4 regions of the Streptomyces sp. DSM 118878 genome follow, and region 1 is predicted to be linked to each of the others. Evidence: riboswitches for the same ligand, from Rfam matches in the RefSeq annotation. Region 1 holds a riboswitch; each other region holds the start of a gene.
What was found. Region 1 has a riboswitch for cyclic di-AMP ahead of ACRAKF_RS21015 (M23 family metallopeptidase). Riboswitches for the same ligand answer to the same signal wherever they lie in the genome.
Positions count from the first base shown of each region.

Region 2: another riboswitch for cyclic di-AMP. It lies ahead of ACRAKF_RS16350 (NlpC/P60 family protein); the one in region 1 lies ahead of ACRAKF_RS21015 (M23 family metallopeptidase).
Region 3: another riboswitch for cyclic di-AMP. It lies ahead of ACRAKF_RS23410 (transglycosylase family protein); the one in region 1 lies ahead of ACRAKF_RS21015 (M23 family metallopeptidase).
Region 4: another riboswitch for cyclic di-AMP. It lies ahead of ACRAKF_RS28740 (M23 family metallopeptidase); the one in region 1 lies ahead of ACRAKF_RS21015 (M23 family metallopeptidase).

Region 1 is NZ_CP193622.1:4,715,588-4,719,789, reverse strand. Features, by position in the region: gene ACRAKF_RS21020 (aldo/keto reductase) at 1-59, opposite strand, end outside; gene ACRAKF_RS21015 (M23 family metallopeptidase) at 183-1,268, opposite strand; cyclic di-AMP (ydaO/yuaA leader) riboswitch at 1,280-1,427, opposite strand; gene ACRAKF_RS21010 (PP2C family protein-serine/threonine phosphatase) at 1,660-2,841, opposite strand; tRNA gene ACRAKF_RS21005 (tRNA-Met) at 3,063-3,136, opposite strand; gene ACRAKF_RS21000 (glycosyltransferase family 2 protein) at 3,193-4,080, opposite strand.
Region 2 is NZ_CP193622.1:3,727,992-3,732,193, reverse strand. Features, by position in the region: gene ACRAKF_RS16360 (NlpC/P60 family protein) at 1-223, opposite strand, end outside; gene ACRAKF_RS16355 (hypothetical protein) at 572-925, shown strand; gene ACRAKF_RS16350 (NlpC/P60 family protein) at 1,027-2,271, opposite strand; cyclic di-AMP (ydaO/yuaA leader) riboswitch at 2,279-2,435, opposite strand; gene ACRAKF_RS16345 (ATP-dependent DNA helicase) at 2,682-4,202, shown strand, end outside.
Region 3 is NZ_CP193622.1:5,238,170-5,242,371, reverse strand. Features, by position in the region: gene eno (phosphopyruvate hydratase) at 103-1,383, opposite strand; gene ACRAKF_RS23410 (transglycosylase family protein) at 1,728-2,450, opposite strand; cyclic di-AMP (ydaO/yuaA leader) riboswitch at 2,455-2,640, opposite strand; gene ACRAKF_RS23405 (transglycosylase family protein) at 2,835-3,929, opposite strand; gene ACRAKF_RS23400 (cytochrome P450 family protein) at 4,066-4,202, opposite strand, start outside.
Region 4 is NZ_CP193622.1:6,475,008-6,479,209, reverse strand. Features, by position in the region: gene ACRAKF_RS28750 (HPr family phosphocarrier protein) at 107-388, shown strand; gene ACRAKF_RS28745 (GntR family transcriptional regulator) at 578-1,264, opposite strand; gene ACRAKF_RS28740 (M23 family metallopeptidase) at 1,475-2,290, opposite strand; cyclic di-AMP (ydaO/yuaA leader) riboswitch at 2,303-2,465, opposite strand; gene ACRAKF_RS28735 (M16 family metallopeptidase) at 2,693-4,078, opposite strand; gene ACRAKF_RS28730 (M16 family metallopeptidase) at 4,075-4,202, opposite strand, start outside.

The sequences.
Region 1 (4,202 bases):
CCGAGGGCGAGCGGGAAGACCTCAAGGTCGGAAGAGCCAAGCGTACGAAGAGAAGTCATGCGTTCCTCAACGACCGCGGCGGAAACGGAATTCCATGACCCCCGGTGTATCCGGGGGCCCTACTCGGGACCGGCGGCCCTGGCGCCGGGGGGTTGGCGCCAGGACCACCGGAGTCAGAGGCGTCAGAGGCTGAGGCCCTTGCCCTGAAGCCAGGCGAGCGGGTCGATGTTGGCGCCGGCCGCGGTGTGGACCTCCATGTGGAGGTGCGGCCCCGTCACGTTGCCGGTCGCGCCGACGCGGCCGATGACGTCGCCGGTGCTGACCTTCTGCCCGGCGCTGACGTTCATCGAGGACTGGTGGCAGTACCAGATCTCGGTGCCGTCATCGAGCTCAAGGACCGTGCGGTAGCCGTAGGCCCCGGCCCAGCCGGCCTCCTTGACGGTGCCGGTGTGCACGGCCTTGAGCGGCGTACCCGTCGGCGCGGCGAAGTCGAGGCCGGTGTGCTGCCCGGAGGACCACATGGAACCGGAGTCGCCGAAGTGCGAGGTCAGGGTGTACGAGGAGGTGGGGATCGCGAAGCTCTTGGCGAGCTTGGCCAGGCGTTCGGCCTCGGCCTTGGCCTTGCGGGCCTCCTCCTCCTTCTTCTTCTTCGCGGCGGCCTTGGCCTCGATCTTCTGCTCGGCCGCCTTCTGCTGGGCGGCGGCCTCCTCGGCGGCCTTCTTGACGGCGGCGCCCTCGGCCGCGGTCCGCACCGCGTCGTCGGCCTGGCTCTGCTGGTTCTCGGCCTGCCGCATGATGCGGGCGCGCAGAGCCTCGCCCGCGTCGGTGGTGCCCTGCTGGGCGTCGGCGGAGCTGACACCGGCGGCGGTGAGCGGGGCCGCGGCGGTGGCGGCGTCCACCGCGGAGCCGGAGCCGGAGTCGGCGGAGTCGTCGGAGATCAGGGAGCCGACGCCGGGAAGGGACTTGGCCTCCGGCAGCGAGTCGGTGACGGCGCCCAGGTCGGGCATCGATATGGAGACCGGCGGCTTGCCGTCCTGCGCGGTGGCGATGCCTCCCGCGCCGACGGCGGCGATGACGCCGACGCCCAGAACGGTGGAGCTGCGGGCGAGGCCGCCGCCGCCCTTCTTGTGCACACGGTGCCTGCCGCGGACGGGACGGACGGACTCCTCGGTGGGATTCCACTCCTCCCAGGTCTGCTCGTCGTACCCACCGAAATCGGGGTCATTCGGAACGTACGCGGCTTCTGGGGCAGGCCGGTTGGACGCCACTGGGGCGCACTCCTTTCCTTCCTTCTCGCCTACCGGGTTAGCTGACGGGTTCGGAGCAGGAAGGTCTCCTACGAACACCTGGCACGGATGCACAGATGCCCGATTCACCCCAAGTAGGTGGTTCCCCGGCTCCCTTGCGGGATTAGGCGTGTGCGCACGGAGCCGCCTCTAGTGACGGCTGGGACGACCGCGCTGCGTTATCGAACGTTAATAGACAGCGGGCCCGTATTCCAAGCTGTTCCTGTTGATTCTTAACGCCTCCGGGGTACGACCCGGCCGTACGTATGGGGACACGGGGGCCGCGAACGGGGCGAGTCGCCCGGCCGTGCGGCCGAACCGGAACCTACCCTCCACATGACAGTACGTCAGTTGTTATGCAGAGGGGTGCAGTTCAGTCACCCGCCGTGACATCGGGGTCGTCCGCGGCGGGCCGCCGCACCGCGAGCAGCGCCAGGTCGTCCGTCGCGCCGCCCCCGGTGTGCCACCGCACCTCCTGCGTGAGCGTGGCAAGGAGCGTCTGCGGGCCCCGGCGCCCCGGGAAGACCCGCCCGCCGAGCCGGGTCGCGGGGTCGTAGAACTCCCCGGTCCCGTTCCGCGCCTCCGAGAGGCCGTCCGTGTAGAAGAGCAGCATCGCGCCCGGCGGGAACTCCGTCTCGTCCGCCCGGTCCGGCCAGGACCCCAGCGAGCCCATGCCGAGCGGCAGCGCGGGGTCGGTCGGCGAGAGCACGCACAGCCGCCCGTCCCCGCGCAGCAGCAGCGGCTCCGGGTGCCCCCGGTTGATCAGGCGTACGTGGCTGTCGCCGTGCCCGATCTCCGCGAGGACGGCCGTGGTGAACCCCTCGAAGGCGTCGAGCCCGTCCCGCCGGGTGCCCTCCCGCGCGAGCGCCCGCTCCAGGCGCTGCACCACCGCCTCCAGGGTGGCCTCCTGCTCGGCGGCCTCGCGGAACGCGCCGATGACGACGGCGACGGCCGCGACCGCGCCCATGCCCTTGCCGCGCACGTCCCCCACGATGAGCCGCACCCCGTGCGAGGTGTCCTGCACGGCGTACAGATCGCCGCCGATGAACGCGTCGGCCTGCGCCGCCTCGTACCGCGCCGCGATGTCGAGGCCACCGATGCGGGCGTCCGGCTCCGGCAGGACGGCGCGCTGGGCGGTCTCGGCGATGGAGCGGGCGGTGGCGAGCCGGTCGTTGCCTCGGCGCACGACGCGGTTGATGACGACGGCGAAGACGGCGACGGTCACCACGGTGAGCAGTTCGGTGATGGACTCGACGTGGCCGACGGCATGGTTGCCGTAGTGCAGCAGGGCGACCGCGGCGGAGGCGGCCGCGCCGGTCAGGACGGTGTTGAGCAGCGAGTAGAAGGGGGCGGCGATCAGGGGTGCCGCCGTGTAGAGGGGGGTCGCGCTGAACTCGGTCGGGGTCGAGACGTCGTACGCGATGCCGACGATGAGCAGCAGGAAGGGCAGGGCCCGGACGAAGGTCCGCTCGTGGGGGGTGGCTGTGCGGCCGCCCAGGCGCCGCCCGCGGCGGTTCCCACGGCCGGACCCGTCGGTCCCTCCTCGCTGCCCCACCGCTCGTCTCCCGCCGACTCCGCGCCCATCACCGCGCTGCACCTACCCAGGCTTCCCGCAACGCGGTGCGGGTGCGACCTGGTGTGGGCCGACCGGGTGACGGAAGCGCCCCCACGGGCGCCCGTCCGGCGGTCGGGCACCCGTGGACGCCCGCCCGACGGCCGGAGCCGGAAAACACTCAGGGCCGGGAAGCTGAAAAGCTTCCCGGCCCTGAGTTTCAGTAGCGGGGACAGGATTTGAACCTGCGACCTCTGGGTTATGAGCCCAGCGAGCTACCGAGCTGCTCCACCCCGCGTCGTTAAACCCAACTCTACGCCATCCGAAGGGGTGCTCCGAACCACTTGCGGGCCGTCACACGACGGGCGGCCGGCCGAGGCGCGTGAGCCGCCACACCGTGCGCCAGCGCATGGGCCTGCGCTCCCCACAGGGCTCCCGCACGCCCTCGACGAAGCCGCCCGCCCACGCGCGCAGCCCCGGCAGGGAGCGGGTACGCGCGACGGTGAGGAGGGTCCAGATGCCCAGGTGTACGGGGATCAGCGGCAGGGGAAGGCGCCGCCGGACCAGCCAGACGCGGTTGCGGGCGGTGTTGCGGAAGTAGACGGCGTGCCGGGCCGGCGAGGTCGCGGGGTGCCGCAGGAGCAGCGCGGGCTCGTAGAGGATCTTCCAGCCGGCGTCGACGGCCCGCCAGGCGAGGTCGGTCTCCTCGTGGCCGAAGAAGAACTGGGCGGGCCAGGTGCCGGTCTGCCGCAGCATCTCCGCGGAGAAGGCGTGCCCACCGCCGAGGAAGGCGGTGACCAGGCCCCGGCGCATCGGGTCGGTGGCGCGCAGACGGGGGATGTGGCGGCGCTGGGTCTCGCCCGTCTCGTCGGCGATGCGGAAGCCGACGATGCCGAGGCGCGGATCGGCGGCGAAGAGGTCCCGCACCCCGCGGAACACGTCTCGGTCGACGAGAAGCCCGTCGTCGTCCAGCTCGACGATGACGTCGACGTCGCCGAACTCCAGGAGCCGCTCGATCGCCACGTTGCGGCCGCCGGGGCAGCCGAGGTTGTCGTCGAGCTCGACGGCCGTCACCCGGCCGGGCAGCGGGGGCAGGGCGGGGAGCGGCGAGCCGTTGCCGACCAGCACGATCCGGTCCGGGGGCACGTCCTGGGCGGCCACCGACGCGAGCAGCGCGTCGAGCTCCTTGGGGCGGTTGCCCATCGTGATGACGACGACGCCGATACGGGGCGGCTGCGGCACGGAGAAACTCCATCGGGCGAGGACGAGGACGGCGGCCCCGAAGCCGGCAGGCAGGCATGGCACTGGGCGGCCGTGCGCCGGGCGTACGGGGATACACCACAGGCCCAGGTCAGAAACTCCTG
Region 2 (4,202 bases), 990 kb from region 1:
CGGCCTTCTCCTTGGCGCCGTTGTACTTCTCGGTGGCGATCTCCGCCTCGTGGTGGAGCGCGTCGACCTTCGACTTCACCTCCGCGGGGCTGAGCCGCGGTTCCGCGTGCCCCGTGCCGTCGAAGGCGGTCGCGGTCGCGGCTCCCGCGAGGGCGAGGGTGGCGGCGGTGCGGGCCGTGCTGCCGCTGAACGAGCGGTGCCGGGGCTTGCGGTGCGCTGCCACGAAGAGTGCTCCTCACGTGCCCGGCGGCGGCCCGCACAGGGGGGCGCGGACCGCCGCCGGACCTTTCTCGGCGGGGGTGTCCGACTGCCGCCCGTGTGCCGGACGGCATTGGGGAGCCGGTCACCTGGGGAAGGACGCTAAGCGCGGCCGTTACGGCTTGGCAGCGGATTGTCCGCAACTGTCGGAAGTGGGCGATACGGCGACCAGGTCTGTCCGCGCCGGACTCCGGGCGGGGCGGCCTTCGCGTACGGCCCTGACCGATGCGGCGGATACAGCTGCCGGGTGCCCGTGGAGGTGCTATGGGGCCGCCTGTGAGTGGTGTGACTGGCGGGGGCTAGGCTCCGGCTCATGGACGTACTCATCCATCTCTTCGTCGCCCTGCACATCATCGGCATCGCCTGCCTCCTGGGCGGCTTCCTGACCCAGATGAAGCAGATGGGCCAGGGCACGGCCCGCTTCATCCCCGCGATGCTGCATGGTGCGCTGACCATGCTCGTCACCGGTGTGGTCCTGGTGGGGCTCAACCAGGCGGACGACAACGCGGTCAACAACCTCAAGATCGGCATCAAGATGGCCGTGCTGATCGTGATCCTCGCGTTGGTCTACGTGAAGCGTGACGAGGAAAAGATCGACAAGGGTGTGTTCGGCGCGGTGGGCCTGCTGACCACGGCGAACATCTTCATCGCCGTGCTGTGGACCTGATGGGTCGCATTGACCCCGCCTACGCGCGCGTGGCCCGCATCCTCTCGGGGATGCGGGCCACGCGCGCGTAGGCGGCGATTTCCGTAGTCACTCCGGGTAGGTCACGCCGGGCGCACCACGCTGTGGATCGGCATGTAGTAGATCGACTCGACGCGGACGTTCGCGCCCGGCTTCGGGGCGTGGATCATCTTGCCGCCGCCGATGTAGATCCCTACGTGGCTGATGTCGTCGTAGAAGAAGACCAGGTCACCCGGTTTCGCGTCCGCCGTCTTCACCGTCGTGCCGACCTTGACCTGGTCCCACGTGGTGCGCGGCAGTGAGATCCCGGCGGCCTTCCAGGCGTCCTGGGTGAGCCCGGAGCAGTCGTAGGAGTCGGGGCCCGTGGCGCCCCATACGTAGGGCTTGCCTATCTGGGCCTCGGCGAAGTCGATGACCTTCGCGGCCTTGGTGGCGTAGCTGCCGTCCGTGTTCCCGGAGCCGGAGCCGGAGCCCGAGCTCGAACCGGTGCCGGAACCCGCATCCGAGCCGGTGCCGGAACCCGTGCCCGAGCCCTGGTCGTCCTCCTGCTCCCGCTCCTGCTCTCGCTCCTTCTCCTTCCGCGCCGCCTCCTCGGCCTCGGCCTCGCGCTTGCGCTCCGCCTCGGCGGCCTGCTCGCGGGCCAGCTCCTCGGCCTTGCGCTTGGCCGCCTGCTCCTTCTTGCGCTCGATCGCCGCGAGCCGCGCCTTCTCCTCGGAGGTCAGCTCCGAGAGCAGCTCGCGTGCCTCGCCCAGCTTCTTCTGGACGGTCCGCTTGCTGGTCCGCAGGTCGTCCCGCGAGTCGGTCAGCGTCTCCAGGCCCTTCGCCGCCTTCGTGCGCTGCTTCGTCGCCGCGGCTCGCTGCGTCTCGTAGTCGTCGACGGCCTTCTTCTGCCGCGTGGTCAGCCGGTCCGCCAGGTGGTTCTGGTCGAAATAGCCCTGCGGGTCGTCGGCCAGCAGCATGGTGGCCGTCTCCGAGACGCCTCCGGTGCGGTACTGCGCGGCGGCGAAGGAGCCGAGCTCCTGACGCGCTTCGTTCAGCTCGTCCGTGCGCTTGGCCACATCGTCCAGGACGCGGTCGACCTTCTTGCGCTGCTTCTCGGTCTTCTCCTTGGCCGAGTTGTACTTCTGGGTGGCCACGCCCGCCTGGTGGTAGAGGTCGTCGACCTTCTTCTGGATCTCTTCCAGGCTGGGCCTCGCGGGCGCCGACGGCGCCGCCTGGGCACTCTGGGAGAGGAGCGCCACGGAGGTGAGGGCGGCCGTGGTGATGCCGACGGCGGGGGCGGTGCGAATTCCGGCTGACCGGGTCCGCGGCTTGCGGTGCGACGCCAAGGGAGGCGACTCCTTCCGTAGGCCGCCTACCGGGTTAGCTGTCGGGTTCGGGCGGGTGGTCCGGAAGGTTGCCCTACGGTTCCGTACTGCGTACGGGACCGATTCACCCCAAGTTCTCGGTGGGTCCCCGGCTCCGAACATGTCGGACTCGGCGGGGGCCGCGCGTTCCCGGCGGGGTTCGCCGGTGGGAATACGAGTGGCCCGGGCAGCACGCTAGCCAACTTGTGTGACGCCTGTGAAGGTTGATGTTCGATATGCCCGATACATTTTCGTGACTTTACGAGGCCCCGAGCGTGGCCTCGCGGTGCGATGGCAGACGGTGATCGGTCGTGGACGCGCTGCGAGCGGAGAGGGCGGGTCGGCGGAACCCGGCGCGGGTTGTCAGTGGGTCCGCCTAGACTCGGGAGGCGATGAGCAGCCTCTTTGACGACAGCTTCCTGGCGGACCTGCAGCCCTCCCGGGCCACGGACGAAGAACCCCCGCCCCCGCCCGAGGACAGCGCTCCGGAGCCCGTTCCGGACGACTTGTTCGACGGGAAGTTCGACGTGCCCATGACCCGGGACACGCACTACCGGGACGGTGCCCCGCGCCCGGTGATCGACCCGGCGGCGCTGCTCGAGGGGCTGAACGAGAACCAGCGCGCGGCCGTCGTGCACGCGGGTTCCCCGCTGCTCATCGTCGCCGGCGCCGGTTCCGGCAAGACCCGTGTGCTGACCCACCGCATCGCGTACCTCCTCGCCGCGCGCGGTGTGCACCCCGGCCAGATCCTCGCGATCACCTTCACGAACAAGGCCGCGGGCGAGATGAAGGAGCGCGTCGAGCAGCTCGTGGGGCCCCGGGCCAACGCGATGTGGGTGTCGACGTTCCACAGCGCCTGCGTCCGCATCCTGCGTCGCGAGTACAAGAAGCTGGGCTTCACGTCCTCCTTCTCGATCTACGACGCGGCGGACTCCAAGCGCTTGATGGCCCTGGTCTGCCGCGACCTCGACCTCGACCCCAAGAAGTTCCCGCCGAAGTCGTTCAGCGCCAAGATCTCCAACCTCAAGAACGAGCTGATCGACGAGGACGACTTCGCGAGCAAGGCCGCCGACGGCTTCGAGAAGACCCTCGCCCAGGCCTATGCCATGTACCAGTCACGTCTGCGCGAGGCGAACGCGCTGGACTTCGACGACCTGATCATGACGACGGTCAACCTCCTGCGCGCCTTCCCGGACGTCGCCGAGCACTACCGCCGCCGCTTCCGCCACGTCATGGTCGACGAGTACCAGGACACGAACCACGCGCAGTACGCCCTCGTGCGTGAGCTGGTCGGCCCCTCCGGTGGCGAGGGGGACGACCCGGCCGAGCTGTGCGTGGTGGGTGACGCGGACCAGTCGATCTACGCCTTCCGCGGCGCGACCATCCGCAACATCCTCCAGTTCGAGGAGGACTACACCGACGCGACGACGATCCTCCTGGAGCAGAACTACCGCTCCACGCAAACGATCCTGACCGCCGCCAACGCGGTCATCGAGCGGAACGAGAGCCGCCGCCCGAAGAACCTCTGGACCAACCAGGGCGCGGGCGCGCGCATCACCGGTTACGTGGCGGACACCGAGCACGACGAGGCGCAGTTCGTCGCCGACGAGATCGACCGCCTCACGGACGCGGGTGACGCGAAGGCCGGCGACGTCGCGATCTTCTACCGGACGAACGCGCAGTCCCGTGTCTTCGAAGAGATCTTCATCCGCGTCGGCCTGCCCTACAAGGTCGTCGGCGGCGTCCGCTTCTACGAGCGCAAGGAGGTCCGCGATGTGCTGGCCTACCTGCGCGTTCTCGCCAATCCCGAGGACGCAGTCCCGCTGCGGCGCATCCTCAACGTACCCAAGAGGGGCATCGGCGACCGCGCCGAGGCGATGATCGACGCGCTCTCGCAGCGCGAGAAGATCTCG
Region 3 (4,202 bases), 520 kb from region 1:
CTGCCTCCCCGAAGCAGCGCGTGCACGTGACTACGTCCCCGCACACGGTACGGGACCGGGTGCGGGGACGTAGGTAACCGGGCATTACGCCTGTGGCACGGCTCAGCCCTTGTAGCGCGGGAAGGCGCTGCGGCCCGCGTACACGGCGGCGTCGTCGAGGATCTCCTCGATGCGCAGGAGCTGGTTGTACTTGGCGACGCGCTCGGAGCGGGCCGGGGCGCCGGTCTTGATCTGGCCGCAGTTGGTGGCGACGGCCAGGTCGGCGATGGTGACGTCCTCGGTCTCACCGGAGCGGTGGGACATCATGCACTTGAAGCCGTTGCGCTGGGCCATCTCGACGGCGTCCAGGGTCTCGGTCAGCGAACCGATCTGGTTGACCTTGACCAGCAGGGCGTTCGCGGACTTCTCCTCGATGCCGCGGGCCAGGCGCTCCGGGTTGGTGACGAACAGGTCGTCGCCCACCAGCTGGACCTTCTCGCCGAGCTTCTCGGTGATGGCGTTCCAGCCGGCCCAGTCGTCCTCGAACAGCGGGTCCTCGATGGAGACGAGCGGGTACGCGGCGACGAGCTCCGCGTAGTACTCGGTCATCTCGGCGGCCGAGCGGGTCTTGCCCTCGAACTCGTACGAGCCGTCCTTGTAGAACTCGGACGCGGCGACGTCGAGGGCGAGCGCGATCTGCTCACCGGGGACGTAGCCGGCCTTCTTGATGGCCTCAAGGATGAGGTCGAGCGCGGCGCGGTTCGAGTCCAGGTTCGGGGCGAAGCCGCCCTCGTCGCCGAGGCCGGTGGAGAGGCCCTTGTCCTTCAGGACCTTCTTCAGCGTGTGGTAGACCTCGGTGCCCCAGCGCAGGGCCTCGGAGAAGGACTCCGCGCCGATCGGGGCGATCATGAACTCCTGGATGTCGACGTTGGAGTCGGCGTGCGACCCACCGTTCAGGATGTTCATCATCGGGACGGGCAGCAGGTGCGCGTTCGGACCGCCGAGGTAGCGGAAGAGCGGCAGATCGCTGGCCTCGGACGCGGCGTGCGCGACGGCGAGCGAGACGCCGAGGATGGCGTTGGCGCCGAGCGAGCCCTTGTTGTCGGTGGCGTCCAGGTCGAACATGGCCTGGTCGATCAGCCGCTGCTCGGTGGCGTCGTAGCCGACGAGCTCCGGGCCGATCTGCTCGATGACGGCGAGGACGGCCTTCTCCACGCCCTTGCCCTGGTAACGGTTGGGGTCACCGTCACGGAGTTCGATGGCCTCGAAGGCTCCGGTGGAGGCACCGGACGGGACGGCGGCACGACCCGTGCTGCCGTCGTCGAGGCCGACCTCGACCTCGACCGTGGGGTTGCCTCGGGAGTCCAGGATTTCCCGGGCTACGACGACGTCGATGGACGGCACGAGCATCTCCTTCTGGGATGTGACGCGTTTACGCGGGGCCGCTTCGGCCCTGCGTCTCCTGAGCCTAACCGGCCCGGAGCCTTCGGCCAGCCGACCGCCCGCCCCGTGGGACGCCCGAGCGCCCAAATACCGGGGAAACGGGACGGAAGCCCGCGTTCCTACCGGCCGGTAGCTCGCTGAAGGCGAACAACGGGGGCGGACGGCCGGGGGCGGACAGTCGGAGGCCGGGAGCGGACATGGCCCCGCCCCGGTGCGTACGGGGGATACGCGCACCGGGGCGGGGAGCCCGTGGGGACGGGGGGGACGGCCGTGCGTCCGCCGAGGCACGGCCGTGACCGCGCCGGTCAGCTCAGGTGGAGCTGCTGGCCCGGGTAGATGAAGTCGGCGTTGTCGATGATGTCGCCGTTGAGCTTGTAGACCTTCTGCCAGCCGCCCTTGACGTCGTGCGACTCGGCGATCTTCGACAGGGTGTCGCCCGTCTTGACCTTGTACTCGCCGTCGCCCTTCTCGACCGTCTTGCCGGTCGGGGTCTCGACGGTCTTCTTGGTCTGGGTCTGCGGCGCCGGCTGCGGCTTCGGCGCGGCCTGCTGCTGCGGGGCCTGCTGCTGCTGCGGGGCGGCCTGCTGCTGCGTCTGCTGCGGCTTCGGCTTGGTCTGCTGCTGCGGGGCCTGCTGCTGGCCGCCGCCACCACCGGAGGCGTTGGAGAGGCCGACACCACAGCTCGGCCAGGCACCCTTGCCCTGGCCCGCGAGGACCTTCTCGGCGATCTCGATCTGCTGGGCCTTGGAGGCCTTGTCGGCGCTGGACGCGTACTTGGTGCCGCCGTACGCGGCCCAGGTGGACGGCGAGAACTGGAGGCCGCCCTGGTAACCGTTGCCGGTGTTGATGGACCAGTTGCCGCCCGACTCGCACTGGGCGACCGCGTCCCACTCCGAGGTCGTGGCGGCCGAGGCCGAACCGGCGGCCATCAGCGGGGCGGCCACGGCGGCACCGGTGACACCGGCGAGCGTGACGACACGGGTGGCCTTGGACGGACGGCGGTGCTTGCCCTTGCTGGAAAACAGCATGAGTTGATCCCCTCACCGACGCCTGCGAGGTGAGCTGTCGGGTTCGGGCCAGTGAAGTTGCCCGGCCGCACTCTCCCGAGTGCGGCTCCACCCCTAGCCGGTCCGTACGTCCCGCTCCTGTTCGGAGCCGAACTTCCGGGCCCGGCACTTACCTTGGGTCCCCCGCTCCTGCCTACGGCGCTCGAAGCGACGATTGTTCCCGTCCGGCCGTTGGCAGGATTCGGCGTACCGACCGGCGGGGCCCACCAATGGCGAGCGGTCACGACCGTAGACAGGGGACCACCCGAATTTCAAAGACGATCAGGGCTTCTGAGACCCATCTCTCACTCGCGCCAAAGCGGGCATTCGACGCGAAGTACCCCGCCGACGCATCGTCAAGTACCCCTATTTTTCGCCCAAAACGAGGCTCTGACCGGGGAGAATGAGGTCCGGGTCATCCCCGACGGTCTTCTTGTTCTTGGTGTAGAGCTTGGACCAACCGCCGTCCACACCGTGGTCGTCGGCGATCGCCGAGAGGTTGTCGCCGGAGCGGACCTTGTACGTCCCGTCGGCCGGCTTGTCCGTCCGCTCGCCGCCGCGCGAGGCGTGCCGGCCCGAACGGTCGCCGGAGGGGCTCCCGTCGGCGCCCGAACCGCTCTCCTGCGCGCTGCCGCCGCGGTGCCGCCCCGCGGAGGAAGCGGAGTCCTCGTCCCTGCCCGTGGGCGAAGTGCTCTCGCCGTCCGCGGACTCGTCCGAGCCGTCCGACGCGCCCTTCTCCGCCTTGCCGTCGGGCTCCGCCTCGTCGCCCTTGCCGTCCTTGCTGCCCTCGCTGTCCTTGCTGTCCTTCTTGCCGGACTTGTCGCGATCCTTCCCCTGGTCGGAACCGGAGTCGGAGTCCGGCGTGTCGCTCGCGTCGTCGGAGGGCTTGTCTCCGCTCCCTGACGCCTCGTCGGACGACTCGTCCTTCTTCTCGGAGTCCCCCGTCTTCTCGGAGTCCTCCTTCTTCTCCGACTTCTCCGACCTCTCCGGCTTCTCCGAGTCCCCGGAACCGGACGTGCCGGAGCCGGCCGAACCCGAGGGCTCGGGGATGATCGGGTCGCCCGGGTCCACGTCGGCCGCGGCGCCGTCGTCCGTGAGGCCGGCGATCGGGGCGCAGCTCGGCCACGCCTCGGGGCCCTGGCCGTTCAGGACGCGCTCGGCCACGGCTATCTGCTGGGACTTGGAGGCCTGGTCGGCGCTGGGCGCGTAGGTGAGGCCACCGTTGGCCTCCCAGGTCTCCTGGGAGAGCTGGAGCCCTCCGTAGTAACCGTTGCCAGGGTTGGCGCTCCACGCGCCGCCGCTCTCGCACTCGGCGAGCTTGTCCCACGTCACCGTGGGAGCGGCGCTCGCGCTGGTCGCTCCGAGGAGCGGGATGGCGATGGCGGATCCGGTGACTCCTGCCGCGACGATGAGGGCCGGGGCCTGGCGGGGGCGTCGGTGACGACCATTGCCGGAGAGCATGCGGTTGCCTTTCGGGAGACTTGTGCGGCGACCGGGCAACGGGGTGCCCGAGTCGACGTGAACGTAGCCGCAGTCGAACGCTTGTCACAAGTCGATGCAGCGGAGATCACGTGAAAGTCACAATCGTGACGCCCCGTCAGTTCCCGGCCCGCCCCTGTGCGGATGTGAACTCCACCGGCAGCGTCCGCAGCCCGCGCATGATCAGCCCGCCACGCCACCGCAAATCCGTCGGATCGACCGCCAGTTGCAGGTCAGGAAGGCGCCGCAGCAGCG
Region 4 (4,202 bases), 1.8 Mb from region 1:
CGATGAGGCACGGCCGGACGACCAGGGCGTACGGTCGGCAGAGCACCCGTGTCGACATGAGACACTGGTCTAGACAAGTGTGAAACACCTGGAAGGGCAGCAACACATGGCTGAGCGCCGCGTCAACGTCGGCTGGGCCGAGGGCCTCCACGCCCGACCCGCCTCCATCTTCGTCCGCGCGGCCACGGCCGCCGGCGTCCCCGTGACGATCGCCAAGGCCGACGGCAACCCGGTCAACGCCGGCTCCATGCTCGCGGTGCTCGGCCTGGGCGCCCAGGGCGGCGAGGAGATCACCCTCGCCTCCGACGCCGAGGGCGCGGACGCCGCTCTCGACCGTCTGGCCAAGCTCGTCGCCGAGGGCCTTGAGGAGCTCCCGGAGACGGTCTGAACCGAGCAGCACCGACCGGAGGGTCCACCCTGATGCGGGGTGGGCCCTTCGGCGTATGCGGATACGGATACGGATACGGATACGGATACGGCACTACGGAATTCCCTGGGCGATGCGAAATGCGCGTGCGCGGTAAAACGGACGAGCCGCACTTCTGCCACTTCTGCACTTCTGTATACGGCGCCCGCGTTAATTCAAAAGGCTCGCCGTGTTTACGGCACGTTGCGGATCCCTCACGCGAGGGGCGCGCCCGGCGGGCCGCGGCCTGTACGCGGACGTCGCGCGCTCCACGTGCGCCGCGGTGAGCGCCCTGGCCCGTTCCGCGTCCCCGCGGGAGATCGCGTCGACGATCGCCGCGTGCTCGGCCCAGGCCTCGTCCGGCGCGGCGGAGGGCTCGACGACGTACATCCAGGCCGTCTTCTGCCGGAGCTGGGTGAGCAGCGCGATCAGCCCTGGATTGCCGGACGCCTGGGCGAGCGTCTCGTGGAACCAGCCGCCCAGCGAGCCCAGATCCTCCCCCTGGCCCCTCCTGCGGCGCTCCTGGCCCACCCTGACGAGACCGCGCAGGACCTTGAGGTGGGCGTCGGTGCGGCGCCGTGCCGCGCGCGCCGCGGCCAGCGGTTCGAGCAGCAGGCGGACCTCCAGGAGGTCGGCGGCCTCCTGCTCCGTGGGCTCGGCGACACACGCGCCCGCGTGCCTGCGCCTGACGACGAACCCCTCGGCCTCCAGGGTGCGCAGGGCCTCGCGCACGGGGACGCGGGAGACGCCGTAGCGGCGCGCGAGGAGGTCCTCGGTGAGCCGGCCGCCTCTTTCATGGACGCCGGAAATGATGTCGTCCCGTATCGCCGTGCATACAGAGTGCGCGGGAATGCGCATGACCGGTCCTCCGCCTTGATCCCCGCGCGACGCGGTCGATTGACGCTCTTTCCGTGACTCTATTGCAGGACGACGCGTTTTCCGAAGGGGGGACGGAATTCATGGATATCTTTTGGCCAGACTCCGAAAGCCCGGACACCGAAAGTCCAGACGCCGAAAGCCCCGGCTCTTCGTGAGCCGGGGCTTTCGGTACGACGTCAGTGGCGTCGGTCAGACGTTGACGCCGTGCGCGCGGAGGTACGCGACGGGGTCGATGTCCGAGCCGTACTCCTCGCCGGAGCGGGCCTCGAAGTGCAGGTGCGGGCCGCTGGAGTTGCCCGTGGAGCCGGAGAGGCCTATCTGCTGGCCCGGGGTGACCGCCTGGCCGACGGTGACGCCGAGGGAGGACAGGTGGCCGTACTGGGTGTACGTGCCGTCGTTCATCTTGATGACCACGTTGTTGCCGTAGGCACCGCCCCAGCCGGCCTCGACGACGGTGCCGGAGCCGACCGCGTGGACCGGGGTGCCGGACGAGGCGTGGAAGTCGACGCCGGTGTGGCTGCCGGAGGACCACATGGCCCCGCCGGTCTGGTAGCCCGTGGAGACGTAGGAACCGGAGATCGGGGAGACGTAGGTGTTCAGGCGCTTGCGCTCGGCCTCGCGGGCGGCGCGCTCCTTCGCCTCGCGCTCCTTCTTGGCCTTCGCCTCGGCCTTCGCCTTGGCCTCGGCCTCGGCCTTGCGCTTCTCCTCCGCGGCCTTCTTCTTGGCGGCCTCTTCGGCCTTCTTGGCGGCGGCGGCTTCCTCGGCGGCGTGGCGCTGGGCGGCGGCCTGCGCGTCGATGCCCTCGGCGAGCGTGTCGCCGACGGAGATCGCCTGGGTGAGTCCGGTGTGCTCGATGGCCGCGTCGTCGGCGGCGGCGAGCGCGGGAGCTGCCAGGCCTCCGATGACACCGGTGGTGGTGAGCGCGGCGACGCCCGCGGCATTCGCCGTGGTGCGCGTGAGGCGGCTCGGACGACGGTGCTTCCCGGTGGCACGGGTGAACGCCATGAAGCGGCTGATCCTTTCCTTCCCTCTCGCCTACCGGGTTAGCTGACGGGTTCGGAGCAGGAAGGTCTCCTACGAGCCCCTCACCTCGCGGCAAGGTTCCCGATTCACCCCAGGGGACATGTGGGTCCCCGGCTCCCCTGGCTCGCGCCGTACGGGGACTCGGCGATGACTGTCCGGTGCCGCGGCTGCGGCGTACTGCGTGACGAACAGCCGGACCGACGCTAAACGCGACGTCTTTCGAACGACAAACAGAACGCCTCTTTTGTAGCGCACGCCACACGGCAGACAGGCAACCTCCGTAGTAATTCGGACATATGAGGACCCCGGTGACCGTTTGGGTCACCGGGGTCCTCATATGTCGTGACTTGCTGGCTGTCGGCTGCCCGTCAGGCGGCCTGTCGCTCAGCCGGGGACGACGCTCACGTCGCCGATGCCGAGGGCCCTGACGGGCTCCTCGATGCGCGCGGCGTCACCCACGAGGATCGTCACCAGGTGGTCCTCCGGGAAGGCGCTCACGACGGCCGCGGTGGCCTCCACGGTGCCGGTGGCGGCCAACTGCCGGTAGAGCCGCGCCTGGAAGTCGTCCGGGAGGTTCTGCTCGACCTGGTCGGCGAGCGTGGCCGCCACGGAGGACGCCATCTCGTACTTGAGCGGGGCGACGCCCACCAGGTTCTGCACCGCCACGTCGCGCTCGGCGTCGGTCAGGCCCTCCGCGGCGAGCGTGCGCAGCACCTTCCAGAGGTCGTCGAGCGCGGGCCCCGTGGACTCCGTGTCGACCGATCCGCTGATGGCGAGCATCGCGGCGCCCGTGCCGTCCGGGGCGGAGCGCAGGACCTGGGCGAAGGAGCGCACTCCGTAGGTGTAGCCCTTCTCCTCCCGCAGGACCCGGTCCAGACGGGAGGTGAGGGTGCCGCCGAGGCAGTACGTGCCGAGGACCTGGGCCGGCCAGACGCGGTCGTGCCGGTCCGGGCCGATGCGGCCGATCAGGAGCTGCGTCTGGACCGCTCCGGGACGGTCGACGATGACCACGCGGCCGGTGTCGTCGGCGGTCACGGCCGGTACGGGGCGCGGCTCCGCCGTGCTGCCCGTCCAGGTGCCGACGGTGTCCGCGAGGATCGCGTCCAGGTCGGTGCCCTCCAGGTCGCCGACGATCACCAGGGTGGCCGCCGCCGGACGGACGTGCTTCTCGTAGAAGGCGCGCACCGCCGCCGAGTCGATGGCGGTGACCGTCTCCTCGGTGCCCTGGCGCGGCCGCGACATGCGCGAACCGGCCGGGAAGAGCTGCTTGGAGAGCTCCTTGGCGGCGCGGCGCGCCGGGTTGGCCGCCTCGTGCGGGATCTCGTCGAGCCGGTTGCGTACGAGGCGCTCGATCTCGCTGTCCGCGAAGGCGGGGGCGCGCAGGGCGTCGGAGAGCAGCCCGAGCGCCTTCGGGAGGCGGGAGACGGGCACTTCGAGGGAGACGCGGACGCCGGGGTGGTCGGCGTGCGCGTCCATGGAGGCGCCGCAGCGGTCGAGCTCGGCAGCGAACTCCTCCGCGGAGTGCTTGTCCGTGCCCTCGTTGAAGGCCCTCGCCATGATCGTGGCGACGCCGTCGAGGCCCTTCGGCTCGGCCTCCAGCGGGGCCTCCAGGTGGACCTCCACCGCGACGACCTGCTGGCCGGGGCGGTTGCAGCGCAGCACCGTCAGGCCGTTGGGCAGGGCGCCGCGCTCGGGCGCGGGAAAGGCCCACGGCTTGGCCGTGCCGGGCTGTGGCTGCGGGTGGAACTGCATGGTCGCGGCCTCCGTCACTTCGCCGCCTCCTCTTCCTGGTCGGTCTCGCCGGCGGCGGTCTCTTCGGTCCCGTCGGCGGCCGTCTCCTCGGCTCCTTCGGCGGCCACGGGCTCGTACACGAGCACCGCGCGGTTGTCGGGCC